One region of the Hymenobacter chitinivorans DSM 11115 genome, then DNA from elsewhere that is predicted to be linked to it. Evidence: riboswitches for the same ligand, from Rfam matches in the RefSeq annotation. Region 1 holds a riboswitch; each other region holds the start of a gene.
What was found. A riboswitch is a leader RNA that binds a small molecule or an ion and turns the genes downstream of it on or off. The one in region 1 is predicted to bind S-adenosylmethionine.

Region 1 (7,735 bases):
GTCAGAGCAAGGAAATCGGGCGCTACAACGCGGTAGTCAACCGGCTGTCGTTGCGGCGGAAGCTGCTGTACTACTGGCAATTTCCTTTTGTCCTGGCGGGCTTGGCTAAGACCGAAGGAAGCCGGGCCTGGCGCTTTTTTGACCTGGTCTTCAACGCCATTGGCTACTACGAAGTCTACGTGCGGGCTTTGCGCCACTACCGGCCCCGGGCCATTGTGCTGGCCAACGACCACAACGACGACGCCCGGGCGCTGCTGCTGGCCGCCCGGGCCTGCGGGGTGCCCACGGCCTACGTCCAGCACGCCAGCGTGAGCACCAATTTCCCGCCCCTGGGCTTTGATCTAAGCTTATTGGAGGGCCAGGACGCGCTGGACAAGTATCGGCAGTGCGGACCCGTGCAAGGGCGCGTCGAGCTGGTGGGCATGCCCAAAGCCGATGCCTTTCTGGCCCGGAAAAACCAGCAGCCGGCCGTGCAGCGGGTGGGAATTGCCATCAACACCCTGGATGAAACCCAGGCCGTAACGGCCGCCGTGGAGTACTTGCTCCGGGAGTTTCCGGACCTGACCTTCACCCTGCGCCCCCACCCCGGCGACCGGCGCGACTTTGGCTTCCTGGCCCAGCAGCATCCCCAGCTGCGCTTTTCCAATGCCCGGGAGCAGAACGTCTTCGAGTTCCTGGGGGAACAGGACGCCCTGATTGCCGCCGACACCAGCACCCACCTCGAAGCCACTTTGCTCAACGTAGTCAGCCTCTACTTCCGCTTCGGCACCCACGGCGTGGCCGACGACTACTACGGCTACGCGGCCCACGGCCTGGTGGAGCGGGCCGAGACGCTGCCGGCACTGGCCGAGCTGCTGCGCCGCTACCAGCAGCACAAATCCCCGGACCTCTACCGCCGTGCCGCCTACTACAACGCCACCCTGGGCACCCCCGACGAAGGCCGCAGCCAGCAACGAGCAGTACGGCTACTAAACGAGTGGCTGGATTCCTGAACGATACTGCGCCCTCTGCGAAAACCACTGCGAACCTCTGCGGGAAACGCTACCAGAACGAGAAACCATGCTGCCCCCCCTGCCTACTACCGCCCCTGTATCTGCCGAAACCCGCCTGAGCTACGTGCTGGAGCACTTCCGGCGGGCGTATGCTGATGTCCCCGCCGTGGAAATTGGCTCCGTCGGCTCGTCCGCGGCGGTGCAGGTGGCGCCAGGCAGCGGAGAGTTCTTCGCCCACACCCAACCCTACCCGCCGGCGCCCAACTACCGCCCGTGGCTGGGCCAGTCGATTCCCTTTTTCTTCGACGCGGCCCCGGATAAGCCCCTGCTGGAGCTGCTCCCCGACCAGCGCGTCATCATCCACGCCGACGTTATCAGCGCGGCCTTTTATTTGCTCAGCGGCTGGCAGGAGTTTTACGGTGAGGAGCGGGACCAGCACGGCCGCTTCCCGTACGCGGCCAGCGTGCAGCACCGCTACAATTTCGTGACGGTGCCGGTGGTCAACTACTACTTCGACGTGCTCAAAACGGCCGTGGAACACGCCTCGGGCCAACAGCTCCAGCTCCGCCGGTGGCCCGCGGAAGCCCGCTGGGCCGCCTTCGTCACCCACGACATCGACAACCTCTACAGCGCCTGGAAACAGCCGGCCAAGGCAGCCCTGCGCGCCGGCAACCTGCTAGGTTTTGGGCGGCACGTCTGGCAACATCTTACCAAGCCCGACGCCTGGGACAACCTGGCCCAGGTACAAGCGGCAGTAGCTTCCTACGGGGCCCAAAGCACGTTTTTCTTTTTGCCCGCGCACCGCCCCGGGGCCAACGGCACGCCCAACGCCGACTACGAGCTAGCCAAAGTCTGGGCGAAGCTGGCCCCGGTCATCGACGGGGCGGCGGTGGGGCTGCACGCCAGCATCGGCAGGGCGACGCACGAGGCTGACCTGCGGCAGGAAGCCCAGCGGGTGCAGCACTGCGCGCCGCGGGAGCCGGTGAGGGGCATCCGGTTTCACTACCTGAGCTGGGAGCCCCGCCTGACGCCCACCCTGCTCGATGCCGTGGGCTTTGCCTACGACACGACCCTGGGCTTTGCCGAGCACTTCGGCTTCCGCAACTCCTACTGCCACCCCTTTCACCTCTTCGACTTCCACACCGGGCAGGCCCACCGCTTCCTCGAAATCCCGCTCCAGGTGATGGATGCCACCTTGCACCACCCCAACTACCTGCGCCTGGCCCCCGACGAAATCCTGCCGGCCCTGCGGCCGATGCTCCAGGATATCGAGCGGTTCGGCGGGGTCTTTACCCTGCTCTGGCACAACGAAAACTTCGACCCGGCCAACCAGCACAACGGCCCGCAGCAGTTCCACGCCATCATGGACTACCTTCGCAGCCGCACCGTGGCCTTCGTCAACGGCGGAGAAATGGTGAATGAGTGAGGTAGTGAATGAGTGAGTTGTCGTTCTATTTGCGCATACCCGCGCAGCCTGAACATCGAACTCACCAGTTCACCAGCTCACTAGTTCACCATCTCACAACTCACTCATTCACTACCTCACTCATTCACAGCTTGGGTATCGTTCAGCGGCAGGGGCTGCGCAACACGGTTATATCGTACTTTGGGCTGGCCCTGGGCTTTGTGAATACGGCCTTCGTGCTGCCGCGCCTGCTGGCGCCCGCGCAGCTGGGCCTGACCACCCTGCTCGTCTCCATTGCTACGGTGTACGCGCAGTTTGCCGCCTTTGGCTTCGCCAGCGTCGGGATTCGGTTCTTTCCCTACTTCCGCAACCGCGAGGCGGGGCACCACGGCTTCCTGCCCTTCCTGCTGGGCGTGCCGCTGCTGGGCTTCGTGGTCATTACGGCCGTGTACCTGCTTGGCAAGCCCCTAATTCTGGCCCAGTACGACCCCGACGACGTGGCCCTGCTCCAGCCGTTCTACGCCTGGGCCGCCTTGCTGGCCTTGTTTACCCTGCTCTACTCCCTGCAGGATGCCTACCTCAAAGGGCTCTACCACACTGCCTTCTCATCCTTTCTGCAGGACATTATCCTGCGCGTGCTCATTGCCGGGCTGGCGCTGTTGTATGGGAAAGGCCTGCTCACGTTTCCCGAGTTCGTGCTTTGCTACATTGGGCTCTACGGGGCCATTGCCTTGCTGCTGACTGGCTACCTGGCTTTCATCGGGGAGCTGCACCTGCGGCCGACTACGGCGGCGTTGCGGGTGCGGCCTGTGGGCGAGATTGTGCGCTTCGGGGCGTTTGCCCTGCTTTCCAGCCTCTCGGGTAGCATTCTGGGCTTTATCGACTCCTGGATGGTGGGGGCGCAGATTAGCCTGGCGGCGGCGGGCGTCTATGGCATTGCCTACAACATCAGCACGGCCCTGACCATCCCCGCCCGCTCGCTCAACAAGATTGCCTTCCCCCTGCTGGCCCAGTACTGGAAAGACCAGGACCTGCCCCGCATGGCCGACTTCTACCGCGACACGACCCGGCTCAATACCATCCTGGGCTGCTACCTGGCCCTGGGTATCGGGCTCAATCTGGACTTCATTTACTCCCTCATCAAGAACCCGGTGTACGCCACCGGCACCACGGCCGTGCTCCTGCTGCTGGCCGGCCGCCTCTACGACGGCATCACCGGCGTCAACGGCCTGATTGTGGTGACCTCGCCCCGCTACCGCTTCGACTTGATTTTCAACCTGTCCTTGGCCGGCATCACGGTAGTGCTCAACCGCCTGCTGATTCCGCGCCTGGGTATTACCGGCTCGGCCCTGGCTACGCTCTTTGCCATTGTGGCCATCAACACGGCCCGCACCTGGTTTGTGTGGTACAGCTACCGGCTCCAGCCCTTCACCTGGCGCATTCCGGTGGTGCTGGCCGTGGCCGCCGGCTCGGGCCTGCTGGTGTGGCTCGTGCCCGCCCTGCCCTCCCCGCTGCTCACCATGCTGCTGCGGGGCTCCCTGCTCACGGGGCTCTACGGCGGCACCTTGCTCGGGCTGGGTCTGGTGCCCGAAGCCCAGCCCTTGCTGAAGAAACTGCTGCGCCGCTAGCCCTCCCGCACAATGTAGAGACGCATACTTGCGTCTCAATCGTTGATGATGTTGTATCTCACAGCTTCAATAGCACGTTGCGCATCGTTCAACGATGAGACGCAAATATGCGTCTCTACACCCAACGACTGGTTACCTGTTCTTCACACGTGAATGGTAGCTCCGAAGTGCTTAGAAGGCACCCTTCACGCGTGAAGAACGCTTGTCAAGACCTTCGGAGGCACCCCGCACGTGTGCGGGGCCACTAAAAAGGGCTTGGGAGGCTATCCGCACGCGTGCGGATAGCCTCCCAAGCCCTCAACAATGATTTTGCACGCGTGCGGAAGGCATCCTAAGACCTTGACAAGCGTTCCGCACGCGTGCGGAGGCCGTCCCAAGCTCTTAACAGGCGTTCCGCACGCGTGCGGATAGGCTTTTACCCCCTCAACATGGCCTTACGCCGCGCCTTGCTCCCGGCGCAGCTTGCTGTGCTTCTTGCCGTAGCCGTAGTAGATGGCTAGTCCGATGGCCAGCCACACGAAGAGGCGCAGCCAGGTATCCAGGGGCAGGGAAACCATCATCAGCACGCAGGTTAGGATGCCTAGGATGGGCACCACCGGCACCCAGGGCGTGCGGAAGCCGCGCGGGGCGTTGGGCTCCTTCTTGCGCATGATGAGCACGCCCAGGCACACCATCACGAAGGCCAGCAGGGTGCCGATGCTGGTCATCTCGCCTACCACGGAGATGGGCACGAAGCCGGCAAAGAGGCTAATGAATACGCCCAGCAGCAGGTTGGACTTGTGCGGGGTGCTGAAGGTGGGGTGCACCTCGGCAAACACTTTCGGCAGCAGCCCGTCCTTGGACATGGAGAAGAACACCCGGCTCTGCCCCATCAAATCAACGAGGATAACCGAGGTGTAGCCAATGAGAATGGCAATGATGATGGCCGAGGACAGCCAGCCGTAGGGCGTCTTCTCGATGGCAATGGCCACCGGGGCGGCACTGTCCTTGAACTCCTTGTAGTTGGCCACGCCCGTCAGCACGTGCCCGAAGAGAATGAACAGCACCGTGCACACCAGCAAGGACCCGATGATGCCGATGGGCATGTTGCGCTGCGGATTCTTGGTTTCCTGCGCCATCGTGGCCACGATATCGAAGCCGATGAAGACGAAGAACACGACCCCGGCCCCGCGCAGGATGCCGCTCCAGCCAAACTCCCCGAACACGCCCGTGTTTTGGGGGATGTAGGGCTGGTAGTTGGCAGGGTCGATGTATTGCCAGCCCAAGGCAATGAACACGAGCACGACGGCGACCTTCAGCGTGACCACCAAAGCGTTGAACCACGCCGAGCCCGAGGTGCCCCGGATGATAATGGCCGTAATGGCCAGCACGATGAGCATGGCCGGCACGTTGACCACCCCCGACACCACGCCCCCATCGGCCAGGGTGGCCTTTTCGAAGGGCGACATCACCAGCTGGGGCGGAATGTGGAGGTTGAACTTGTCGAGCACCTTGACCAGGTACTGCGACCAGCTGATGGCCACCGTGGCCGCCCCGACGGAGTACTCCAGAATCAGGTCCCAGCCGATAATCCAGGCGAAGAGCTCCCCCATCGTGGCGTAGGAATAGGTGTAGGCCGAGCCGGCTACGGGCACCATGGAGGCAAACTCGGCGTAGCACAAGGCCGAGAAGGCGCAGCCCACGGCCGCCACCAGGAAGGACAAGGTCACGGCCGGACCGGCGTTGTTGGCCGCCGCGATGCCAGTGAGCGAGAACAAACCCGCCCCGATGATAACGCCAATGCCGATGGCCACGAGGCTAAAGCCGCCCAAACTACGCTTGAGCGTACCCGCCCCCGTTTCGGCTGCTTCGGCGCGAAGCAGCTCCAGTGATTTTTTAAGCATACAAAGTAGTAGGAACCCGCCGCGGCGGGCTCAGAAGTGAAGAGGATTCCGGCTGCGGCCTACGCGCTGCTGCAACAACGACTGGCCCGCGCAACGGCGCCGGGCCCGGCCGCAACCGGAAATAGAAAAGAGTACGAGGAAAGGGCTCCGCAGACGCGGGAGCCGGGCGGCATCTAGGCCGCAGGGGCCAGCGCCCGGTGCTTTAGCAACAGCAACAACACCGGCCCATACCGGCTACGGCCACAACGGGCACAGGCAGCACAATCACAAACGGGCAGGCGGGGGAAGCGGTCCACGGCAACTTGTTTTTATATGGGCAGGAATTGGCACCGTTCCGCCAGGGGGCGGGGGGTTGCCGGCGCTTCGCGGAGCCTGTCTCTCAGCGCCTCTGTATAAAAACAATCCTTTGGGCAAAAGAATTGATGGCGCAAAGGTAGCGCGGGCCGGGCCGGATTTGCAACCGGGGCCGTAAATTCGCCGCCACGGGCCGGTCATGATGGGTTGGCAAGCCATAAGAACGTCCTGCGGAACAGCGCACGAGCCCTGGCGAATAGAACGTCATGCTGAGCGGAGCAACGCGCAGCCGAAGCATCTCTACCGCCAAAGTAAATAGGATTACCATTGCAGTAGAGATGCTTCGGCAGGCTCAGCATGACGGTTACTAGTGCCCGCGAGATGTCTCGCCTTGCTCGACATAACGTTCTTTTTGCATCATCAACGCCGCTCGGGCTGGTTGCGGCCCGTCCAGTCCACTTGGCGCCCAGCTCAACCTAATGCAGGTAAAAGCAGTAGGTGTCGGTACGGCTTCGGCGCCGGCGTGCGGCCTGCCCTGACGGCTTAACTTCCTCCCTTCTCCTTACCGGCCGGGTGGCCGACGGCTTTGTAGGCCGCTAGGCACTCGTAGAACCCAGCCCGGCCCTTCCCCACCCTATGCACCCCGGAGTAAAAACCGCCCTGAAAGTAACCGGCTACACCCTTGGCTCCCTCGTGGGCATTGCCGGCCTCTACGTCGCCTCCTCGTTTGCCCTGTCGCGCATTCCGGTCAACGCCCAGGACCAGGACCCGGCCGAAGACGTGGACATCTACATCCTTTCCAACGGCGTGCACACCGACATCGTGACGCCGGTGCGCACCCGCTACATCGACTGGACCGAGCTGGTGCCCATCGACAACACGCCGGCCCGCGACGCGTCGGCGCAGTTCGTGGGCTTCGGCTGGGGCGACAAGGGCTTTTACCTCGACACGCCCACCTGGGCCGAGCTCAAGCCCAGCACCGCCTTCAAGGCCATGTTCCACCTGAGCTCCTCGGCCATGCACGTCACCTTCCACCGCACCATGCGGGAATCGGAGAGCTGCGTCAAAATCCGCATCAGCCAAGAAGAGTACCAGCGGCTCATTGCCTACATCAAGGCCAGCTTCGACTACGACGCCCAGGGCCGCCCCTACTACATTCAGGGCCACAGCTACGGCCAGCACGACTCCTTCTACGAGGCCCAGCGTACCTACAGCTTCCTCTACACCTGCAACACCTGGGCGAATAACGGCCTGAAGGCCAGCGGGCAGAAAGCCTGCTTCTGGACCGCCTTCGACTCGGGTATCTTCTACCAGTACCGCCGCAAAGGCCCCAACGTGGTGCGGGAAGCGGCCAAGTCGGTGGCCTGGCACAGCTACGCGGCGGCCAGACCCAGGCGCAGCCGGTAGCAGTTCATGGCCGTGGTGCTGAGCTGCTGCATGAGCTTGTAATTGGCCACCGCCCCCACCGCCGCCCCAATGACGGGCACGAGCTGGGCCAGCTTGGCCAGGTCGATATAGTCGCGGTATTCCTGC
Region 2 (7,735 bases), 530 kb from region 1:
GTATTACCCTGAACCTGGAAGCGGCGGCTACCACGGCTACGGAGCTGCTGCTGTTTCAGCGCACGGTGGGGGCCGAGGCGGGCAATATCGTGTTTCGGCTACCGCTGGAGGCGGCGTTGGAGTGCATTCGGCACCAGCGCGAAGTGCCGCCGGTGCAGCAGCAGGCGTTTCGGCTACCCACCATTGCGGGCAAGCCGGCGGGTTTTTCCGGGGCCTGCACCTTCGATAACCAGGTCTTCATTACGGCTTCGGTAGAAGACACCCAGGACGCCATTGCCGACGGCGAAGTGCTGGGCAGCTTCGTGGGGCTGCTACCGGCGGTGCAAACCGGCGGAAAGGCAGCACTCTTGGAATTGGCCCACCTGGTCTTGCCCGATGGCCAGCCTTACCGGGGCAAAGTGGAAAGCATTGTAGTACGCCGAACTCTGGGGGCCGGGCGGTACGAGGCTTTGCTGGTGACGGATGATGACGCGGGCGGCTCCACGGCGGTGCTCATTGAGCTGCAGGGGGCCTAGGCTACGGCCGTTGGCTTGCCGGGGAGTGGGCAGGCCGGGAGTCAGGTATGGGAGTGGTTGGAACAGAAAAGGGGCTTCGCCGTCGTTGGTGGAACCTCCGCCGTCGGGGTCGGAAGCTTCGCCATCATAGTCGGAGCCTTCGCCGTTAGGGTTGGAAGCTTCGCTTTCATGGTCGGAAGCTTCGCTGTCGGGGTCGGAGGCTTCACCTTCGGGATTGGAGCCTTCGCCGCTAGGGTTGGAGGCTTCGGACGGGCGCTGGCAGTGGGGTTACGGGGCCGGGAGTTTGCGCAGCTGCCGGGCCAGGACCACGGCGGGGCCGGTTTCGAAGGTGACCAGCATGGACCCGTTGCGGCCCCGGATGCACTTGCCCCGCGCGTCGCGGAGGGCGTGGCAGCGCTGGCCGACCAAGGGCGAGCCGGTGAAGCGGGCCAGCCGGTCGCCGAGGTAGCGGTAGGTGGGGAAGGTAGTGGGAGCGGCCGGAAGCACGGGTTTAGGCAGCGGGAAGGGCATATTGGGAGGGCTTAGCGCAGCTGAAACAGGTCGTCTACCCCTAGCAGGCGGCGGCAGGTGAAGCCCTCGGCGAAGGGTACGTTGATGTACTTGCCACAGTCGCGGGCCTGGCCTTCGAGGATTTTGAGGAAGTCGGGGGAGGAAATGTAGGTGGAGGTGGGGTCGTCGTAGTCGGGGTGGTAAAACTGGCTTTTGAACGCCGTAACGGCCTCCAGCTTCCGCTCCCAGTACTCGGAAATGTCCACCACGATGTCGGGCTTGACGTAGGTGTTGTGGATGACTTGCAGCATCAAATCGGGGCGCCAGCTGGGCTGGAGCTGGCCCTGGTGGCGGGTTTCGATTTTGGGCAGGCCCGAGAGAAAGGACGCGTCGTGGACCAGGTTGGCGGCCCGGCCGTGGTCGGGGTGGCGGTCCACGTTGGGGTTGGTGAGGATAATGGAAGGGCGGAAGCGGCGGATGACCTGGATGATTTGCAGCTGATGGGCCTCGTCGTTGAGGAAGAATCCGTCGCGCATGCCCAGGTTTTCGCGCACGTGCAAACCCATAACACGGGCCGCGTCGGCGGCTTCTTCGGCCCGCAGCTCGGCCGAGCCCCGGGTGCCCAGCTCCCCACGGGTGAGGTCGACGACCCCCACGCGGCGGCCCTTGGCAATGTGCTTCATCAGGGTGCCCGCGCAGCCGACTTCGGCGTCGTCGGGGTGGGCGGCAATCATCAGGATATCGAGTTTCATAGAAGGCGGAAGGCGAATGATAGAGCCGGCATGAATCGGCTAGTATAGACAAAAGAACGTCATGCTGGGCGTCGTCAGAACAACTCTATATAGCACGATAGGCAGATTACCGTGGCGGTAGAGATGCTTCGACTGCGCTCAGCATGACGAATACATTGGCAACATCAGCTCGCGAGATTCCTCGCTTGGCTCGGAATGACGGTCTAGCTACAAACGTTAAGGTTCTAGGCCAGCACCTGAATGACGGCTTCCGAGAACCGCTCCATTTCCTCGAGCTGGGGGCTGCACTGGAGCAGGAAGAGGTCGACGCCCACGGCTTCGAAGGCAGCAATGCGCTCGGCTACCTGGTCGGGGGTGCCGGTGAGGCCGGAGCGCAGGCCCCGGTTGGACACCGAATAGTCTTGCAACGAAACCTGGTTTTCGAGCTGGGTGCCGGCCAGCCACTGCTGGTAATTTTTGTAGCCGGCCGCTGAGCCCTGCACGTTGGTAATGCGCTCCAGCTCCTTTTTGACCTCGGCGTCGGTGTTGCGGACCACCGAGTAGGCGGCGACGCCGAACTTCATGGGCGGCAAACCCAGCTTGTCGCGGCGCTGGCTCAAGTCCTGGATGCGGCGGCCGATGGCCGCGGGCTCGTCGCCGTGCATCACGTAGCCGTCGCACTGGGCGGCAATCATGTTTTTGGCGGCTTCCGACTCACCGCCGGCGTAGATAAACGGCCGGGGGCGCGACACGGGCTTGGGCTGCAGAATGGAGTCGGTGACCTTGTAGAACTTGCCTTCGAAGGTAAAGTGGTCCTGCTTCCACATATTGTCCACCACGTGCAGCCACTCGGCGGTGCGGGCGTAGCGGTCATCGTGCTGCTCGAAGTGCACGCCGTACTTCTTGGCCTCATCCTGCCACCACGACGATACCACGTTCAATGACAGGCGGCCGTTGCTGATGTGGTCGATGTTGGCGGCCTGCTTGGCCAGCAAAGCGGGGGAGTGGAAGGTAGGCCGCACGGCCACCATCAGCTCGATTTTCTTGGTCACGGCGGCCAGGGCGGCGGCCGTGCTCCAGGCATCCAGGCTGGGAGCTTCCTCGCCCTTGATGTCGTTCAGGTTGAGTTCGGCAATCAAAGACAGGTCGTAGCCCAGGTCCTCACTGCGCTGGGCCAGGGTCTTGACGTAGTCCCAGTCGGCGCGCATGTTTTCGTCTTCGACGTTGCGCAGCCACCCGCCAAAAACGGGCATCCAATATCCGTATCTCATTTTAATGTGCGGAATGTGGTTGAATGTGAGTAATGTGCTGTTTACTCGGCTGCTACTGCGGCCACTTCAGTGGCGTAGGCCGTGGCGGCTACGCCGGGCAGCTGGCTTTCGAGGTAGTCGACGAAGCGGGAATAAGGGTCGAAGCCGACTACGTTCACGGCGTCGGCCACGAAGTTGGACAGGGCGTTGACGTCGTAGAAGAGCACGTCGCCGGTGCGGTCGTCGATGAGGTACTCGATGCCACCCACGTCGATTTTGGCGGCGGCCACGATGCGCTCCACGGCGGCAATTACCTCGGCCGGGGGGGTAAAGGCTTCCACCTGAATGCCTTTCTTGGGGGCTTCGGTGAGGCAGAACTCGGCCGACGTTTCCTCGGGAATCTGGCAGATTTCGGCGGGGCAGAGGTTGAAGCTTTCCCCGGTCGTAAACACCTTCATGGCGTAAAGAAACTTGCCGTCGAGGGTTTCGACGCGGTGGATGTTGCCGCCGCGGGGCGTTACGTACTCCTGCACCAGGGCCGTCTGGTCGATGCCCAGATCAATCTGATTGGCTGCTACGGCCGCTTCCACGCCCTCGATGGTGTCGAAGCGGATAATGCCCGCGCCGCTGCCGCCGATGTTGACTTTCACCACGATGGGGAACTGCAGCTGCCGGGCGGCGTCGGGCACGCGGGAGGCGTGGTTGACGACGAAGGATTTGGGGTATTTCAAACCCAGGGAGGCAAAGAGGGAGAGTTGCCGGGCCTTGTTGGTTTCGATGGCCGTAGCCGCCGAGCCGTTGATGATGCGCGTACCGATACGCTCCAGGTGGGTGGCAAAGCCGGCGGTGTGGAAAATGCCCTGGCCGTGGCCGCGCAGGTAGGCCGAGGAGCTCATCCGGTTCACGACCAGCGAGTAGCGGCTCTCGGTTTCGGAGGGGTCGAAGAGGTGGTGGGCGGCGTCAATCTTTTCGTAGGGCAGGCCCCGGCGGTCCAGCTCGGCAAACAGGGGCTTGAACCATTCGGGGTGCTCGTAATAAATGCCAATCGGCTTTTGGGGCTGGGCCATGGGTTGTATGGAAAAATATGTGTGACAGGGGAAGGGCCCGGCCGCGGAAAAGCGGCGGGCCGGAAAAATCCGAAAGAGCAGAAGCTTGCGGCTAGTTGCTTAGCGCTAAGAGCCCCGCATAGAGCCAAACCCAACAGACGCGCCGCAACGCAGCAGAATACTGTTCGGGTAAAACCAGACAGACGGGGGTAGCTGCGGGCTAGGAGCCAGAGCAGCGGGGCAGGACCGCAAGCACGGAAGCTAGGCGGTCAGCGGGCTAGAGGGGAAAAAGGAAACTAGCAACAACAGCCCGCGCCAGCCAGAGGCCAACAACAGCCCGCGCCAGCCAGAGGCCAACAACAGACGGCGGCCGGGGCAGACTGGAGTTGGGCTACGAAAGCAGCGGAAAGGGCAGAAAAGTTGTTGGCAGTGTCCACGGCAACTTGTTTTTATATGGTCAGGACTTGGCACCGTTCCAGCTCATCACTGGGGGTTGCCGGCGTATCGTCGAGCCTGTCTCTCCACGCCTCTGTATAAAAACAATCCTTTGGTCAGAAAGAATTGACTCGGCAAAGGTAAGGCAGCGCGCGGCACAGTTACAACCCCCGGCCGGGCTCCGCCTCCGAAACCTTGTAAACGCAGCGTAGCCTACCAACAAAAAAGCCCCGGAGAGGTTCCCCGGAGCTTTTTCAACAATCTGGCAAAGCCGCTTTAGGGCAGCTGGCGGGCCGCTTTGGTTTTTACTTTGGTCTTGCCTTTCCCGGTTTTTTGCTGGCCGCCCGCCGTCGAAAAAGCCGCGGGGCGGGCGGCCAGCACCTGCTCGGCGGCCACGCGCTGCAGGGCTACGGCATCGGTTGGCAACAAACCCAGGGCGGCGGCGGCCTGCTCCTGGGGGCCCAGGCGGCGCGGGTCGTAGCCCGTAATTTCGCCGAACAGCACGCAGGCATTCAGGTAGGCCCCGGCGGCGCTGGGGTGGTAGTGGTCTTCGCCCCAGAGGTTGAGCTTGCCGGCTTCGGGCTGGTAGGGGTTGCGCAACGCCACGCCGGCCTGGATGGCCCGCAGCCAGGCGTCGCCGGCCGGGGCCACGCCCGTGAAACGGCCGTTAAGCCGGGCCGCGCCATAGTAGCCGCGGTGCAAATCCTGGCTCATCGAGTCGAGGGGCAGGCCGGAATACGCCTTGCCCGCGGGGTAGGTCTGGTCGGCCCGGGCCCAGGTTTGGTAGAAATACAGCCGGGCCGTCGGGTTGGCCTGGTGCACGAGCTGCTCGATGCGGGTCGAGTAGTCCCGGAAGGTGTCGGGGTGGCCGGAGCGGCGGGCCGGTAGCGGGTACATGCTGTGCTCCTGCAGCACCACGGTATTCCAGCGGGGCTGCCGCAGAGTGTACTGGGCGCTGTCGAAGTGCAGCTTGAGGGACTCGCCGTTGATGCACTGCAGGTGCACTTCGTAGGCCAGGCCGGCTTCGTCGGCAAACTTCTTGAAAATGGCCGGAATTCCGCCCCAATCCCCGATTTTCTGCTTCCCGACCCGCTCGATGGTAATGGCTGCGGCGTTGTAGCTAAATACGGGGTTGTAGCGGCCGTGGAAAAAGCTGTTGCCGACGAAGAGAATGGTTTGGGGCTTAGGCGGGGCCTGCTGGGCTCGGCTGCCGCACGGGGCTAAGAGGCCGAGCAGGAAAACAGTAACAGGGGAAAGGCGAAGCCGAAACCGGGGAAAAAGCATAGCAAAAACGACGCGCAAAAGAGCAAGCCGGATGGCAAAAGTAACGGATTCGCGCTGCTAAATCCTTTCATTGGGGTGGGGCGGTACCGCTACCGGCACCAGGTCCGACTCGGCCGGGGCCAGCACGCCTTGCAGGGCCAGCTGGTGGCGCTGCTCGTCAAACTCGCCCTCACTTTTGGCAATAACCAGCGTCGCCACCCCATTGCCGATGACGTTGGTAATGGCCCGGGCCTCACTCATAAACCGGTCGACGCCCAGCAGCAGGGCCACGCCTTCGACGGGAATAACCTTGGTAGCAGCCAGCGTGGAGGCCAGCACGATAAAGCCCGAGCCCGTAACGCCCGCCGCGCCTTTGCTGGTCAGCATCAGAATGCCAATCAACGTCAGCTCCTGGGTGAGGGAAAGCTCGATGTCGAAGGCCTGGGCCAGGAAAATAACGGCAATGCTGAGGTAGATACTCGTGCCGTCGAGGTTGAAGGAATAGCCCGTCGGAATAACCAGGCCGGCCACCGAGCGGGAGCAGCCGTAGCGCTCCAGCTTATCAATCATGCGCGGCAAAGCCGACTCCGACGAGGACGTGCCCAGTACCAGCAGAATTTCCTCCTTAATAAAGCCCAGGTAACGCCACAGGCTCAGCCCGTAGTAGCGCATAATCAGGTTCAGGACCCCGAAAATGAACAAAAACATAGTCAGGTACACCACCAGCATCAGCTTGCCCAGCGGCAGCAGCGTGGCCAGGCCATACTTGCCGATGGTAAAGGCCATACCCCCAAACGCACCCAGCGGCGCCAGTTTCATGACCAGGCCCAGCACGGCAAACATCACGTGCGACAACCGCTCGAAGGTGCCAATCAGGGGCTGGCTGTACGTAGCCGGAATCCGGCCCAAAGCCAGGCCAAACAGCACGGCAAAGAGCAGCACCTGCAGCACGTCGCCCTCGGCAAAGGCGCCCACCACGCTGTGGGGCACCACGTGGGTGAAAAACTCCACCCAGTTCATTTCGCCGGCCTGAGCCGTGTACTTGGAAGCTTCGGCGGCCTGGGCCGCGGTTTGCGTGGCCACCGAGGCCCGGGCGTCGATGCCGTGGCCGGGCCGGCTCAGGTTGGCCGCCGTAATGCCGATGACCAAGGCCAGGGTCGTCACGATTTCAAAGTAAAGCAGGGCCTTGCCGCCCACCCGGCCCACCTTTTTCAGGTCGCCCATGCCGCCGATGCCCAGCACCACCGTCAGGAAGATGATGGGGGCAATGAGCATCTTAATCAGGTTGATAAACGTGTCGCCGATGGGCTTCAGGGCCGCCCCGAAGCCGGGGAACAGCGCCCCAACCAGTACGCCCAGCGTAATGGCCGTCAGAACCTGCACGGTGAGATTGGACGAGAGTTTCTTCATAGATAAGGGCCGAGCCGGCCAAGAGAAGCCAGGATTTTCCTGCTCTGAATTCCGGGGGCAGGAGTAGAGGATAAAACGATTGGGCGTGAAGATACCCGGAATTGACTGGGGCAACGGGGAAATAAAGCGGGGTATAGTAATCAAACTGTTGTAATAATTATAAAAATTGAATATATTATCCAGGTTGATAAACCGCGCCGGGTTGTCGTCGTCCCGGCCGGTTTGGGAGCCATTTGCGCGTACCGTTGCCCTTGCGTTGCTCACTACATTCCAACTGCCATGAAAAACATCCTGGTTCCCACTGATTTTTCGCCCGCGGCCCACCACGCCTTCGAGGTGGCTATGCGGCTGGCCCAGCGCACCAGCGGCGGCGTCACGCTGCTGCACGTGGAGGAGCACAACGACACGCCCCGCTTCAGCTCGTCCGGGGGCCGCATCGGCGGCAGTAGCCTCGGAGACGTGTTTATGCTCAAGTACCTGCAGAAAATCAAGCACCAGATGCACGAGCTCATGGCCGAAGGGCAGCAGCTGGCACCCGACGTGCCGGTTACCGAGCTGCTGCGCACCTCCAGCCTGGTCGATTCAGTGCTGGAAGT
Region 3 (7,735 bases), on a different contig from region 1:
ATTCCCCAGGGCGAATGTTGGGCGTTGGTGGCTAGTACCACCAGGTTGGCAAACACCTCGGGCCGCAGAATAGCCCATTCCAACGCCTGTTGCCCGCCCAAAGAGCCGCCAATCAGGGTGTGAATTCTGGTCAGGCCCAACTCCAGCCGCAGCGCCTCGTGGGCCGCTACCAAGTCCCGAATCGTGACCAGGGGAAACTGCTGGTAGAGCGGTTCCGCCGCGGGCCCCGCGGGCGTGAGCGGACCGGTGCTGCCGTAGCAGGAGCCCAGAATGTTGGCGCAGACGACAAACCAGTCGGCCGGGTCGAAATAGCAGTCGGCACCAAACAGGCCGGCCCACCAGCTGAGCACGTCGGCATTGGCCGTCAGGGCGTGGCACACCCACACCACATTGTCGCGGGCCTCGTTCAGGGTGCCGAAGGTGTGGTAGGCTATCTGCACCGGAGCCAGCGTCGCGCCACTTTCGAGCAAGAGGCCCGCTGGTAGGTTCAAAAGCCGGGGCTGATTCATGAGGCAATAGGTGGTTGGGAAACCCGGCGCCACTGGGGCAGCGGGGGTTGAATAGCAATACAATAGCACGCGGGCCGAGCCGGCTGGTCCTCTTACATCAGTCCCACCCAATGAAGCGTTTGGTGGACCGGTGCCGGCTCAACCCGGGCTATTGCGGAATGGTCAGGATGATTCCTCTCTCACAACTCCTCATCCTGCCATTCACGGCGCTGCCGTAGCTGGAGCAGGCGGGCCACTCTCATTGCCCGCCCCGTCTCCTCTCTACTTTAGACCTCCAGCGGGGCAGCGTGTTCTACTTCGGGCTGCACCACGGCGTCCTCCTCGTCATCGGAAGTCGTGGGAGCCGCGTTACGTACGGCGTCAAAGGCCTGGGCCAGATCCGCGCGGATATCATCAAAATGCTCAATACCGACCGACAAGCGCAGGGAAGTGGGCGTTACGCCGGCGGCGCGCTGTTCCTCTTCCGAAAGCTGCTGGTGCGTGGTGGCCGAGGGCTGGATAATCAGCGTTTTGGCGTCGCCCACGTTGGCCAAATGGCTCACCAGCTTTAGGTTGTCGATAAACTGAGTGGCCGTTTCCTTGCTGCCCTTGATGCTGAAGGTCAGCACGCCGCCGAAGCCGCGCTTGAGGTATTTCTGGGCCAAAGCGTGGTAGGGGCTGCTTTTCAGACCCGGATAATTCACACTTTCCACCTGCGGGTGCTGCTCCAGCCAGGTGGCAATGCGCAGGGCGTTTTCCACGGTGCGGTCCACGCGCAAGCTCAGGGTTTCGAGGCCGATGAGCAGCTGCCAGGAGTTGAACGGGCTGATGGCGGGGCCGAAGTCGCGCAGGCCTTCCACCCGGGCCCGGATGATGAAGGCAATGTTGCCAAAGGGCCCGTTCTTGCCGAATACGTCGTTGAATACCAGGCCGTGGTAGCCTTCCGAAGGCTCGGTGAACTGCGGAAACTTGCCGTTGCCGAAGTCATACTTGCCACCGTCCACAATTACGCCGCCGATGCTCGTGCCATGGCCGCCAATCCACTTCGTAGCCGATTCTACCACGATGTGGGCCCCGTGCTCCAGGGGGCGGAACAGGTAGCCGCCCGCCCCGAAGGTGTTGTCGACCACCAAGGGCAGGTCGTGCTTGTCGGCAATGGCGGCAATCCGCTCGAAGTCGGGAATGCTGAAGCTCGGGTTGCCGATGGTTTCCAGGTACAGGGCCTTGGTATTCTCGTCAATTAGGGTCTCAAAGCTGGCCGGGTTGTCGGCGTCGGCGAAGCGCACTTCGATGCCCAGACGCTTGAAAGCCACTTTAAACTGGTTGTAAGTACCACCGTAGAGGTGGGAGCTGCTCACGAAATTGTCGCCGGCCTGCAGAATGTTGTTCAGGGCAATAAACTGGGCCGCCTGCCCCGAGCCCGTGGCCAGCGCCGCCACCCCACCTTCCAAAGCCGCCACGCGTTGCTCAAACACGTCGGTGGTGGGGTTCATCAGCCGGGTGTAGATGTTGCCAAACTCCTTCAGCGCAAACAAATTGGCCCCGTGCTCGGCATTCTTAAACACGTAGGAAGTCGTTTGGTAGAGCGGCACGGCGCGGGCCCCGGTGACGGGGTCGGGCTGCTGGCCGGCGTGGAGTTGCAGGGTCTCGAATTGTAGGGCTTGCGTGGACATGATACGGCTGGGTTAGAAGTCTTGAAATTGAAGTTTCAGATTGTCAACTGGTTGCGTTTGGATTTGAACAACCAGGGTGGCATCCGGAGCCCGGGAGCGGGCTGTGTCGGAGCCAGGCCAAACCCTGCGCCGAAGTAGGCCAGCAAGTGGCCGTAAGCAGAGGGCAAGCCAGGAAAAAGAGAGGGGGAGGGGAGAAGCTAGGCGCTCAGGAGGCTAGCAACAGCAACAACACGGGGTCCAACAGCACATTCGCATTCGGCCGGCAACAGCTAAGCCGGCGGAAACGCGCAAACCCATCGGCTCGGCAGCGAGCCCGGAGGCGGCGGCAGCGGATGGGAACAGAAAAGCGGAAGCGGGGGTGTTTTCCATGGTACTCGACTTATAGCTCCCGCGGGCCTTACGCCGGGCGGGCAGGAATTGGCACCTTTCATCAGATGAAGGTTGCCAGCGGGTCAGGGAGCCTGTTCTCTCGCCGCTTCTGTATAAATTCTTTCAAACTGTCCCATCGTTCTGGGAGAGTACCGGGTTGGTGACTGCAAATGTACTGCTGGAATTGAGAAGACCAAATCCTGCCAAAGGTTTTTTTGTTTTTCCAAAAAATCGGGCAGAAAAAAACGCCGCCCGAAGCTCGGACGGCGTTTCCAACCTTTTTCTGCAAAAAGGACCTAAAGAGTAGGTAACGTAAGCTGCTGACCCACTTCGATATGGTCGGGGTTAGCGCCGATAATGGCTTTGTTGGCTTCGTAAATCTGGTGCCACTTCGAGGCGTCCCCGTAGTGGTGCTTGGCAATCTTGGACAGCGAATCACCGCTGACAACAGTGTAAGAGTCGCCTTTTGCGGCGGCGGGTTGCGCCGCGGGCGTGCCGGCGGCGGTGTTATTGCCAAAAAAATCGGTGCCACCGGCGGCGGGCTTGGCGGCGGGTTGAACCGGTTTTTCTTCGCCTTTATTGCTGAGGAAATCGAACAGTCCCATGAGTATGTGTCGGTTAAGGTGAGGGGGAGTGGAAGATGCCGCATCTGCCTGACGGCCACGGTATCAGGGCCTCTTACGCCCTTCGTCGGTATTAGGTTGTAACCACGCAAGCTCCGCGCTACTGGGCTAACTCTTTAGCTTTTGCCGCGTAAGAACCGCAACACTGGCTTTCGCATGGCCGACTGCCGGGTTGTTTGTGTCTTTCCCCAAAACCCTTTCTTTCCTCATGAAAACTCTCCCCACTTCCTCTCGTGTGCTGGCCAGCCTGCTGGCATTTATGGTCCTGTTTTTGGCTTCTTGCGGTAGCAAGGAAGGCAAAGTCGAAGGCGTCAACATGCTCTACGGCACCGAAAGCAAGGTCTGGAAAACCGATAAGGAGCTAAGCGCCGGCGGCGACAAAGTAAAGCAGACAGATACGCAGGAAGACGAGCGGATTACGTTCTTCGCCAACGGGCAGTACAACATGACCTCGCCCGCCGGGGCCGTCAATGGCAAGTACACCTTCGACCAGCCCAACAAGAAAATCATGCTGACTCCTGACGGCGCTACCACCAGCAACAGCTTCGACGTGGTAACGCTGACCGACGATAAGCTCACCTTGAAAAGCCCCGAAGGTGCCGAGTTGCGCCTGGAAAAAGAATAGTTGTAGCTTCTGCTCAGCAATAAAAAGGCCCTTCCGCACTGCGCGGAAGGGCCTTTTTTGGTTGGTTATGCTACCGGACTAAGTCGTTTTGGGAGCACTGAATACCCGCGCCACCCAGCGCGGCAAAAACACGGCACCCAGCAGCAGATACAGGTAGTACGTGACCATGCGGTAGAGCAGCACCACGAAGTTGGTCATGGTGGGCGTGCCGATAAACTTGCCGAAGAAGGTCGGGAAAGCACCCTCGGCAATGCCCGCCCCGCCGGGTGTAATGGCAATGAGCAGAATAACTTTGTAGGTCAGGTTACGGCCAAAAATCAGCAGAAACTCGCCCCAGCTCACGTCGACGAAGGCGGCAATGATGCAGCCAATAACCAGGTAGCGGGCCGTCCAGACGAAGAACGTGGAGCCCACGGCCCGCAGCCAGTAGCCGGCCCCGTTGCCGCGGAGCTGGGCCGAGGCCCACACCACTTCGTTGCCGTGCTGGTAAGCCTTGGCCCGCCAGCGCCGCAGCCCCCGGATGGAGAAGAGCCGCACCAGCAGCCGCTTCACCGACTCAGGGTTCACGAAAATGGCGTACAGCATCAGCAGCGCATACAGCGTGACCAGCACGTAGCTCACGATGAAGGCAATTTTGAGCGTGGCCACCAAGCCGCCCTGCAGAGCCTCGTGGGGGTAGAGGGCGTCGCCGGCCAGCCACACTACCAGGGGCACGGTCACCACGTAGTAGAGGTTGTCGAGCAGGGCCGTAACCATCACGTAGGCCAAGGACTTGCCCAGCGAAATTCCCTCCTTGTTCAGAATAAACGAGGCGACGGCCGTACCACCCACCGCCGAGGGTAGCACGCAGGACGCAAATTCCCAGATCATAATCACGTCCAGGCTCTGGCGCCAGCTCAGCACCCGCTCCGAAATGTGGCGGATACGGTAGATGTAGCCCAGGTCGCGGGCGACCAGCACGGCCAGCATAATCAGCAGCCAGTGGAGCTTGGCCGCGCCCAGTGGGGCCAGGTCGCCGGGCTGGTAGCTGCGCCAGAACATAAAGCCGACCACGCTCAGGCCAATCAGCACCGGCAAGATGATGCGGGAGGGCTTGAGCTTGTCGAGCAGTTGCTGCTCCTGGTTGTTCTGCTGGGTGAGCGGCATGCGGTAAGCGAAGGGTGAGGTGCGCAAAAATAGGTATTCTTCAGCCTATCAGCAGCTCAGCGGCGGAGTTGAATTGCCCAAGGCCCCGCTTGATACCGATAAACGCCCGGTTGGTGTATTTTTTTTCCGGGCTTGCCCGGCTTTCCGCACTTTTAATCAACCAATACGACAAAAACCTTTCCCTGGAAAGAAGTTGAGTCGGCTATGCTAGAACTATCCTTATCTATTCTATTCGTTATCTTATTTTCTATTGTTATGCTGCTATTCAGTAAGGCCCGGAACCGGGCCAGCGTTATCGGCGCTGCGGAGTGCGGGTAAGAGGGCCTCGGTCTTCTCCCGTAGCTGCCAGACCGGCCAGTGCGGTCATCCGCCAGGATGCCCTAGTACCAATCCGATACCCGGGCGTTATTGGGCCCGGGTTCGGATTGGCCATGGCCTTGCCAACGGCCTAATGCCCCGACTATTCCCGCGGCCAGCGGCTGGCCCATCGTCCTACCTCCCGTTGACGGGCTTGCCCGTAGTTCCCCGACACTGTCAGCTACAACCGGTAGCTACGAAAAGTCGTACCTTTGCGTGTTATAAGAGACAAATAGTGCAAACTGCCTAACCTTTAGGCTCGTCTGGCTGTTGGCTCTGTGAAAAACCTCTCCTTGCCCTCTCTCGAAGATGATTGTCGAACCCGGTGAATTGCTGGCGGCCATAAACTCGCCCGACGACCTTAAAAAGCTCAGTGAAGATCAACTGGTCCAAGTCAGCCAGGAGCTTCGACAGTTCATTATCGACTCGGTGTCTATCTACGGTGGCCACTTCGGCGCCTCTTTGGGCGTGGTCGAGCTGACGGTGGCGCTGCACTACGTCTTTAATACGCCCTACGACCAGCTGGTGTGGGACGTGGGGCACCAGGCCTACGGCCATAAAATCCTGACCGGGCGCCGCGACCGGTTCCCCACGAATCGTCGCTACGGCGGCATGTCGGGTTTCCCCAAGCGCAAGGAGAGTGAGTACGACGCCTTCGGGGTGGGCCACAGCAGCACCAGCATCGGGGCCGCCCTGGGCATGGCCGTAGCTTCCGACTACAAGGGCGAGAAGGACCGGCAGCACATTGCCGTAATCGGCGACGGAGCCATGACGGCCGGGATGGCCTTCGAGGCCCTCAACCACGCCGGGGTGGCCAACTCCAACCTGCTGGTTATCCTCAACGACAACTGCATGAGCATCGACCCCAACGTGGGCGCGCTCAAGGAATACCTCACCGATATTACTACTTCCCGCACCTACAACAAGGTGCGCGACGAGCTCTGGAACGTACTGGGCAAGCTCAGCAAGTTCGGGCCCAACCCCCAGCAGATTGCCCGCAAGGTGGAGCAGGCCATGAAGGCCACGCTGCTCAAGCAAAGCAACCTGTTTGAGGCCCTGAACTTCCGCTACTTCGGTCCCGTGGACGGGCACGACGTGCAGCACCTGGCCACCATTCTCAAGGATCTGAAGACCATTCCCGGCCCCAAAATCCTGCACTGCGTGACGGTGAAAGGCAAGGGTTACGCCCTGGCCGAGAAAGACCAGACCCTGTGGCACGCCCCGGGCCTGTTCGACAAGATTACCGGCGAAATCCACACCAAGACCTACGAGAAGCCCCAGCCGCCCAAGTACCAGGACGTGTTTGGGCACACGATGGTGGAGCTGGCTAAGCAAAACGACAAGGTGATGGGCGTGACGCCCGCCATGCCGTCGGGCTGCTCCCTGAACATTATGATGAAGGCCATGCCCGACCGCGCCTTCGACGTGGGCATTGCCGAGCAGCACGCCGTAACCTTCTCCGCGGGCCTGGCCACGCAGGGCTTGGTGCCGTTCTGCAACATCTACTCGTCGTTTATGCAGCGCGCCTACGACCAGGTGCTGCACGACGTGGCCCTGCAAAACCTGAACGTGGTGTTCTGCCTCGACCGGGCCGGTTTTGCCGGCGCCGACGGCCCCACTCACCACGGCTGCTACGATATTTCCTACATGCGCAACATTCCCAACATGGTGGTGTCGGCGCCGATGAACGAGGAAGAGCTGCGCAACCTGATGTACACGGCCCAGCTGCCCGATATGGGTCCGTTCAGCATCCGCTACCCCCGCGGGGAAGGCGTGATGCCCCAGTGGCAGACGCCGCTCAAGAAAATTGCCGTGGGCACCGGCCGCGTGGTGCGCGAAGGGGAAGGCGTGGCCATCCTGAGCATCGGCCACATCGGCAACTATGCCGCCAAGGCTACCCAGCAGCTGGCCGCCGAAGGCCTGAGCGTGGGCCACTACGACATGCGCTTCGCCAAGCCCCTCGACGAAGAGCTGCTGGCCGCCGCCCTGAGCAAGTACAAAGCCATTGTGACGGTGGAAGACGGCTGCCTGCCCGGCGGCTTCGGCTCGGCCATCCTGGAGTTCATGGCCGACCACGGCTACTCGGTGCCCGTCAAGCGCCTCGGCATTCCGGACCGCATCGTGGAGCACGGCACCCAGGATGAGCTCTACAAGGAGTGCGGTTTCGACGCCGCCGGTATTGCCGCCGCCGTGCGCGAAATGGCCGGCAAGGTAACCGCTAAGGCTGCTGTGGAGACGGTGATTCTGTAATTAGAATTAAGCTAGAAAAAAGCCCCGCCGGATTCGTCCGGCGGGGCTTTTTGTTTGGTCATATAGACCGAGACTTAGTGACTTTGAATCGAATATTTAGCGTTGGGAAGGCAGTCTTTAAACGGTCCTTAGCAGCTTGCATAGAAATGGAGTTGAGCGGGCGTGGTAAGTGTCTGCTTACGAATGCCACTGCTTCAATCTTAG
Region 4 (7,735 bases), on a different contig from region 1:
ATCCAGACTCGGGGTAATCAACCCGCTGAGGCCGATAACGTCGACCTGCTGCTTCACGGCTTCGTCCAGAATCCGCTCCAGGGGCACCATCACGCCCAGGTCCACGATGTCGAAGTTGTTGCAGGCCAGCACCACGCCCACGATGTTCTTGCCGATGTCGTGCACGTCGCCTTTCACGGTGGCCAGCAGGATTTTACCCGCCGTCTGCCGCTCTGAGCCCTGCTTGTCGGCCAGCAGGTAGGGCTCCAGATAGGCCACGGCTTTCTTCATCACCCGCGCCGACTTTACCACCTGGGGCAGGAACATTTTGCCGGCCCCAAACAGGTCCCCCACCACGTTCATGCCGGCCATCAGCGGGCCTTCGATTACTTCCAGGGGGCGGCCCACTTGTTGGCGAACTTCCTCGGTGTCCTGGTCGATAAACTCGGTAATGCCCTTCACCAGAGCGTGTTGCAGCCGCTCGGCCACGGGCAGGCTGCGCCAGGCGTCGGCTACTACTTCGGCCTTGTCCTTTTGCTTGACGGTGTCGGCAAAGTCGACCAGCCGCTCGGTGGCGTCGGGGCGGCGGTTGAGCAGCACGTCTTCCACCAGTTCGAGCAAATCCTTGGGAATTTCGTCGTAGACGCCCAGCTGGCTGGGGTTCACGATGCCCATGTCGAGGCCGGCCCGGATGGCGTGGTAGAGGAAGGCCGAGTGCATGGCCTCGCGCACCACGTCGTTGCCGCGGAACGAGAAGCTGATGTTGCTGACCCCGCCGCTGGTCAGGGCGCCGGGCAGGTTCTGTTTAATCCACCGCACGGCCTCGATGAAGTCCAGCGCGTAGTTGCGGTGTTCCTCCATGCCGGTGCCCACGGTCAGGATGTTGGGGTCGAAAATGATGTCCTGGGCCGGGAAACCGACTTCGTTCACCAGAATATTATAGCTGCGCTGACAGATTTCGATGCGCTTCTCGAAGGAGTCGGCCTGGCCGTTTTCGTCGAAGGCCATGACGACCATGGCGGCTCCGTAGGCGCGCACGGTGCGGGCCCGCTCCTTGAATACTTCCTCGCCTTCCTTGAGCGAAATCGAGTTGACGATACTCTTGCCCTGCACGCACTTGAGGCCGGCTTCGAGCACGCTCCACTTCGAGGAGTCAATCATGACCGGCACCCGGGAAATGTCGGGCTCGGAGGCAATCAGGTTCAAAAACGTCGTCATGGCCTGCTCCGAGTCGAGCATGCCCTCGTCCATGTTCACGTCCAGGACCTGGGCGCCGCCTTCCACCTGGTCACGGGCCACCTGCAAGGCCTGCTCGTAGGCGCCGGTCCGGATGAGGCGGGCAAAGGCGCGGGAGCCAGTCACGTTGCACCGCTCCCCCACGTTGACAAACAACGAATCGGGGTAAATACCGAAGGGCTCCAGACCGGCCAAACGGGTGGCTTGGGGCACCTGGGGCAACTTCCGGGGCTGGTATTTCTCGGCCAGCTTGGCCAGCTCGGCAATGTGCTGGGGCGTGGTGCCGCAGCAGCCCCCGGCCACCGTCACGATGCCGTCCTTGAGGTAGTTCTCCACGACGGCCGCAAATTCCTGGGCCGACTCATCATAACCACCAAAGGCATTCGGCAGACCGGCGTTGGGGTAAGCCGAAATATGCACGTCGGCAATGCGGCTCAGCTCCTTGACGTAGACCTGGAGCTGGTCGGCCCCGAGGGCGCAGTTCAGGCCCACGCTCAGCAGGGGTAAGTGGCTGATAGAGTTCCAGAAAGCCTCCACGGTCTGCCCGCTCAAGGTGCGGCCCGAGGCGTCGGTAATCGTGCCCGAAATCATGACCGGCACCACTTTGCCGCCCTCGTCGAAGAACTTCTGCACCGCGTACAGGGCGGCCTTGGCATTAAGCGTGTCGAAGATGGTTTCGATGAGCAGCGTATCCGAGCCGCCTTCTACCAGGCCGCGCACCTGCTCCAGGTAGGCCGTGGCCAGCTCGTCGAAGGTCACGGCGCGGAAGCCGGGCCGGTTCACGTCGGGCGACAACGACGCCGTGCGGTTGGTGGGCCCAATGGCGCCGGCCACGAAGCGGGGCTTCTGCGGGTTCTGGGCCGTGAATTCGTCGGCTACTTCCTTGGCAATGCGGGCCGACTCGAAGTTGAGCTCATACACGATATGCTCCAAGCCGTAGTCGGCCTGGGCAATGGTGGTGCCGCTGAAGGTGTTGGTTTCCACCATGTCGGCCCCGGCGGCGAAGTAATCGGCGTGAATGCCCCGGATGATGTCGGGGCGGGTCAGGCTGAGCAAGTCGTTGTTGCCGCGCAAGGGCTTGGGGTGGTCCTGGAAGCGGGAGCCGCGGAAGTCGGTTTCCTCCAGCTTGTGGCGCTGAATCATGGTGCCCATGGCGCCATCGAGCACGAGGATGCGCTGCTGGAGAATGTCGTAAAGCGGGGAGTCGGGGCGGAGCGTCGTCGGTTGCATATCGGCTCAGTTAAGGAAACTAGCGGCGAAAAAGTGCCTATCCAGAAAGAGCCGCGCAGGGGCGCGTCCTGTTCTTATCTTCTTCCAGAGCCGCAGCTCTAGAATGGGAGTTAGCACCTTGTTTTATTTCAGGTTGCTAAGACGTCGTCGGGCCCAATCCCTCGGTCTTTCTGGATAAGTAACAAAGCGAAGATAGCGCAGGAAATTCCAGAATCCAATTTTAGGCGACCTTGGGGCGTTACGACTTGCCCTACCTGCCTTTATTCGGGCCATAATTCTGGATTATCTGCCGCTGCTATGACCTTACTCTTACCCAGTCGAGCTCTCACAGCTCTTTTACTCATGCTGCCCGGTGTGCTGCAAGCCCAGGCGCCGCCGCCCGCTGAGCACGGCCTGCGGGGTCAGTATTACGACGGCAAAAACTTCGAAAAGCTAGTGCTAACCCGCGTCGACCCGGCTGTCAATTTCGACTGGAGTCGGCGGCAAAGCGGCCCTGGTCAGCCCATCAAATATTTCGTGGCCCCGGCACCGGGGGTGCCCGGCACGTGGTTTTCGGCGCGGTGGACGGGCTTCGTGCTAGCCCCCAAAACCGGCACCTATACCTTCGTCATGGCCTCCGACGACGGCATGCGCGTCTGGGTCGGTGGGCACCAGATCCTGGACTCCTGGGTCGACCAGCCCGTCACGCGTTACACTGCGCAAATGAAACTTACCGCGGGCCGCTACTACTCGGTGCGGGTAGAATACTACCAGGTAGAGCGGGATACGAAGGCTTTACTGGCCTGGCAGCTACCCGGCTCCACCGCCGAGCCGGTACCCGTCCCGACCAGTAATCTGTACGTGAGTCTGCCCGCTGCCGCCCAGCCCTTTGCGGCAAAACTTCCGGCTGCTCCCACGCGCGGAGCCATCAGCAGCATGGCCGCACCAGCCACTAAAACGGCCCCGACAACGGCTACGGCCGTCAAACCCAGTCGCGGCGTGACGGTGCCCGGCCGGCTGCCGGGCGGTATCGGGTTGCAAGCCACGTACTATGCCGGCTCGGTGCGGGGAGCGGCGGTGCACAGCCGGGTAGAGCCGAAGGTGAACGTGACCTGGCGCGGCACCGCGCCTGCGCCCGGCGTGCCGGGACAGGGCTTCTCGGTGCGCTGGACGGGCTACGTCCTGGCCCCCGAATCCGGGATTTACGTGCTGCATACCGAGTGGGACGATGCCACCGACGTGCGCTTTGCCGACGAAAATGTGCTGGCCATGGAGAAGTACGAACCCGAGTATTTCCGGCCCCGCAAGCCCCCGATTCCCGTGGATATGGTGTACAATCTGCAGGCCGGGCAGCTGTACCGCATCGACCTGACTTACAAAAATGTGCAGGGCGTTTCGCGGGCCATCCTCTCGTGGGCCCGGCCGGCGGCGCTGGGCAACCCGGCTACGTTGGAAGCTGCTTTTGCCGCCAAGGACCGCGCCGGACTGACCGTGATACCCCAGCAGTTTCTGTACCCGGAGCTGCCCCGGCCGCTGCCCGAACCCGCGCCGGTTACGGTGGTGGCGCGGCCCGCGAAAGTCCCGGTAGCTGCGCCCAAGCCCGTGTTAGCCGTAGCCCGACCAGCCCGGCCGGTAGTTGCTAAGCCCTCAGCAGTGCCTATTCGGGTAGCGGAGCCGGTGGTAGAGCTGCCCGACCTGAGTGCGCTGAGCAAAGGGGCAGCCGTAACCTTGTCCCAGCTGTACTTCACCCAGAGCACGGCCACGCTGCTGCCATCGTCCCGGCCGCTGCTGAACGCCCTGGTGCAAAAGCTGCGGGAGCAGCCCGGGCTGCAGCTCGAAATTGCCGGCCACACCGACAACGTGGGTGAGCCGGCCAAAAATCTGCTGTTGTCGGAGCAGCGGGCCCGGGTGGTGCGCCGCTACCTCGTGCAGCAGGGCGTCGACTCGGTGCGGCTCACGGCCCGGGGCTACGGCGGCACCCGCCCGGTGGCCGACAACCGCGACCCGCAGCAGCGGCCCCGCAACCGGCGGGTGGAAATCGTGGTGCGGTAGTAGCCTGTACACCTGGGGCCGAGGGGGAGCAGGAGGGAAGAACCAGATTCAATAAACATTTGTGTAGCTACATGGGTTGGGAGACGTCAACCGACCGGCCACTATGGTTGGTCTTTATAGCCTGACGTTATTTTTCGCAACCATGAGCCAGACTTCCAATCTTTTCTCGTCCTACCAGCTGGGCGCCCTTACGCTGCCCAACCGCCTGGTAATGGCCCCCATGACCCGCAGCCGGGCCAAAAACGACGGCAACGTGCCCACCGACTCTACGGTGAAGTACTACGTGCAGCGCGCCTCGGCCGGCCTGATCATTACCGAAGGCGCCCAGGTGTCGGCCCAGGGCGTGGGCTATATTTTCACGCCCGGCATCTACTCCGAAGCCCAGGTGGCGGGCTGGCGCAAGGTCACCGACGCGGTACACGCCGCCGGCGGCCGGATCTTCATCCAGCTCTGGCACGTGGGCCGCATTTCCCACCCCGACTTCCACCACGGGGAGCTGCCCGTAGCGCCTTCGGCCGTTAAGCCCACCGGCGTGCAGGCCTATACCACCAACGGCATGCAGGAAATTCCCGCGCCCCGGGCCCTGGAAACGGCCGAAGTGAAAGCCGTAGTGGATGACTTCCGCAAAGCCGCCGCCAACGCCAAGGCAGCCGGTTTCGACGGCGTCGAAATTCACGGCGCCAACGGCTACCTGGTCGACCAGTTCATTCAGGACGGCACCAACCAGCGCACCGACGAGTACGGTGGCAGCGTGGAAAACCGCGCCCGGTTTGCCCTGGAAGTAGTGCAGGCCGCCGCCGACGTCTTCGGCGCCGACCGGGTGGGCATCCGCCTGGCACCCACCGGCGCGATGGGCGGCATCAACGACTCGGACCGCGTGAAAACCTTCAGCTACGTGGCCGAGCAGCTCAATAAGCTGGGCCTGGCTTACCTGCACGTCATTGAGGCCCTGCCCGGCCACCCCATGGCCCCGCAGCCCGGTCAGGAATTGGTAGCGGCTCACCTGCGCAAAATCTTCACCGGCCCCTTCATTCTGAACGGCGGCTACACCCAGGAAACGGCCGAACAGGCCCTGGCCAACAACGAGGCCGACCTGATTGCCTTCGGTGTGCCCTTCATTGCCAACCCCGATTTGGTGGAGCGCTTCGAGCAGGGCGCGGCCCTGAACACGCCCAACCCCGCCACGTTTTACGCCGGCGGCGACGAAGGCTATATCGACTATCCCTCGCTGCAGGAAACTCCGGTAGCCACGGAGCAGTAGGCGCTAAATAATACGGTGCAAAAAGCCCGGCTGCAGTTCATGCGGCCGGGCTTTTTTCGTGCATACATATTCGTGTTTTCAGGGCGTTACCGCCGTCGAGTCGGGTCTGATTTGCAGGCTCAGGATTTGGGCCCCGAGGGCCGGGAGTCCGAGCCGGGGCTGGGCGTGATGCCGGCGTAGGAACTCGGTAACGGCCGGGTTAGCTGGGGTGGCCGGGTTCAGGTCGAACAGCATCAGCACCGGCCGGCTGGTGCGCAGGGGCTGGTGAGCAAACAGCGAGTCGGCGTCCAGAATGATGTGGCCGGCCAGCCGGGCCGCTATTTCCACCCGCTTATTGTAGTAATTGCGCCCAAACAGCACCGGGGCGCCGGGCTGCACCGTGCGCAGCAGGCTGTCGAGGCGGCGCACGTCGGCGGGCTGGCCGGGCCGCTGGTCCATCGAAAAGTTGGGTTGCTGCACCACGAGCTGGGCCGTGCGCCGGTCCCGCGTGACGAGGGACAGCAGCAGCGAAGCGCCCAGCAGCCCCAGGCCCAGCCCCCGCAGCCCCACCGGCAGCCGGGGCGAACGGGCCAGCACCAGTACCAGCAGCATAGCTGACACGCTCAGAAAAGCCGGCAGAAAATACCGGGTATCGGCCACGTAAGTCCACACGCCGCCCGCAAACCAGCCCACCAGCGCCGCCGGATACCGCAGCGACAACGCCACCAGCAGCCCCGCGCAGAGCCCGGCCGTGCCCAGCAACAGCAGGTGCAACAGCAGGCGGCGCGTGGGCCAGAGCCGGCCGCGCCGCCGCGCCGCGCCTACTTCACGGGTTAGTCCCAGACTCAGTAGCCCGGCTACCAAAACTGAAACAGCCACTACGGCCACCGTGCGCACCACCGCGCCCTGGGGCAGGCGGCTGTAGTCCAGCTCATTCGAGAAAAAGCTGTGGTACAACACCGGGTCGAGCTGGAGCAAATGGTGCCAATACAGGCCCAGCGTGGCACGGGTGCTGGGTTCGGTGGTGAGCTGGGTGTAAAACTGGGTGATATAATACGCGTCGCCGGCCACCCGGGCCTGGTACACCAGCAGGCCGCCCACCAGCAGCGTCAGCAGCCCCAAGGCCGCCAGGGCCGGGCGGCGCAGGGCCGGCCGCCAGCGCCAACCGAAAATCAGCAGCGTGAGCGGTAGAAAAAAGGCCAGCGGGTAGTAGGCAAACCGCATCAGGCAGGCCCCAAACCCCAGGCCGCTCATCAGCAAAGCTGCCGCGTAGCCTCCCGACTTACGCCGGGCCGCCGCGGGTCGGGTGAGCAGGTGCAGCAGCAGGGCCAACCCGCCCGAGTACAGGGCCAGGGCCAGCAAATCGGTGCCGAAGAGCAGGTGAAACGGCGCGTTGCTCAGGCCCCAGAATAGGAAAAAGGCCGCCGGGGCCCAGGGTGCCAGCGTGCCGCGCAAGGGCTTAAGCAAATACCACCAGGCCAGCAGCAAGCCCAGCAGCCCGGCCCAGTGCATGATTTGGGTGGCCAGCAGCACGCTCGGGGAGAGTTGGAGCAGGCAGGCCATCAGCCAGGCGTAGCCGGGGGGCCACAGGTTCAGGGGCTCGAATACGGGCTGGGACAAGTCCTGCCAATTGACCCGCGCCAAGCTCACCCCGTGCCCGCGCAGCAGGTTAACGGCGCTTTCGGTTTGGGTCTGCATGTCGCGCGTGAGCTGGGGCATGGCCAGCTCGTGGGCCCAGCGCAGCAGCACGGCCAGCCCGAAAGCCAGACGGTTGAGCAGATTCCAGGGCAGCTTAGAAATCATGGGAGCAGCAATACGACACGACCGAAGGTAGCAGCCCGCCGGCCGTCGGCCCAAATGCTCCTGCCAGGAATACGTCGGCGTGGGTAGCCGCCAGAAACCAACACCTACTTATCCCCGAATAAGCGCGCACAAACCGGGGCGAAGGAGCTGGATGAGTTGTCACAAAAAAATGAACCACGGATAAGTTTGTGACGCCTTTTGTCACAACATAGTTGG

Region 2: linked by a shared signal. The riboswitch ahead of CLV45_RS03500 (ATP-grasp domain-containing protein) and the one ahead of CLV45_RS05750 (amino acid permease) in region 1 are both predicted to bind S-adenosylmethionine.
Region 3: linked by a shared signal. The riboswitch ahead of CLV45_RS14375 (O-acetylhomoserine aminocarboxypropyltransferase/cysteine synthase family protein) and the one ahead of CLV45_RS05750 (amino acid permease) in region 1 are both predicted to bind S-adenosylmethionine.
Region 4: linked by a shared signal. The riboswitch ahead of metH (methionine synthase) and the one ahead of CLV45_RS05750 (amino acid permease) in region 1 are both predicted to bind S-adenosylmethionine.

Annotation. Positions count from the first base shown of each region.
Region 1 covers NZ_PGFA01000001.1:1,374,723-1,382,457, reverse strand. Annotated here, with positions in the region: gene CLV45_RS05765 (glycosyltransferase family protein) at 1-992, shown strand, start outside; gene CLV45_RS05760 (DUF7033 domain-containing protein) at 1,060-2,418, shown strand; gene CLV45_RS05755 (oligosaccharide flippase family protein) at 2,550-4,025, shown strand; gene CLV45_RS05750 (amino acid permease) at 4,460-5,908, opposite strand; SAM riboswitch class I at 6,214-6,307, opposite strand; gene CLV45_RS05745 (TIGR02117 family protein) at 6,839-7,609, shown strand; gene CLV45_RS05740 (EcsC family protein) at 7,576-7,735, opposite strand, start outside.
Region 2 covers NZ_PGFA01000001.1:849,278-857,012, forward strand. Annotated here, with positions in the region: gene CLV45_RS03480 (DUF6929 family protein) at 1-515, shown strand, start outside; gene CLV45_RS03485 (hypothetical protein) at 783-1,025, opposite strand; gene bshB1 (bacillithiol biosynthesis deacetylase BshB1) at 1,037-1,756, opposite strand; gene CLV45_RS03495 (LLM class flavin-dependent oxidoreductase) at 1,981-3,006, opposite strand; gene CLV45_RS03500 (ATP-grasp domain-containing protein) at 3,048-4,052, opposite strand; SAM riboswitch class I at 4,478-4,571, opposite strand; gene CLV45_RS03505 (DUF4886 domain-containing protein) at 4,743-5,750, opposite strand; gene CLV45_RS03510 (dicarboxylate/amino acid:cation symporter) at 5,808-7,139, opposite strand; gene CLV45_RS03515 (universal stress protein) at 7,419-7,735, shown strand, end outside.
Region 3 covers NZ_PGFA01000002.1:180,590-188,324, forward strand. Annotated here, with positions in the region: gene CLV45_RS14370 (homoserine O-acetyltransferase family protein) at 1-509, opposite strand, end outside; gene CLV45_RS14375 (O-acetylhomoserine aminocarboxypropyltransferase/cysteine synthase family protein) at 776-2,161, opposite strand; SAM riboswitch class I at 2,538-2,650, opposite strand; gene CLV45_RS14380 (LysM peptidoglycan-binding domain-containing protein) at 2,827-3,135, opposite strand; gene CLV45_RS14385 (hypothetical protein) at 3,362-3,778, shown strand; gene CLV45_RS14390 (lysylphosphatidylglycerol synthase transmembrane domain-containing protein) at 3,857-4,924, opposite strand; gene dxs (1-deoxy-D-xylulose-5-phosphate synthase) at 5,591-7,531, shown strand.
Region 4 covers NZ_PGFA01000003.1:319,172-326,906, forward strand. Annotated here, with positions in the region: gene metH (methionine synthase) at 1-2,445, opposite strand, end outside; SAM riboswitch class I at 2,517-2,626, opposite strand; gene CLV45_RS18305 (PA14 domain-containing protein) at 2,788-4,476, shown strand; gene CLV45_RS18310 (alkene reductase) at 4,619-5,737, shown strand; gene CLV45_RS18315 (hypothetical protein) at 5,816-7,519, opposite strand.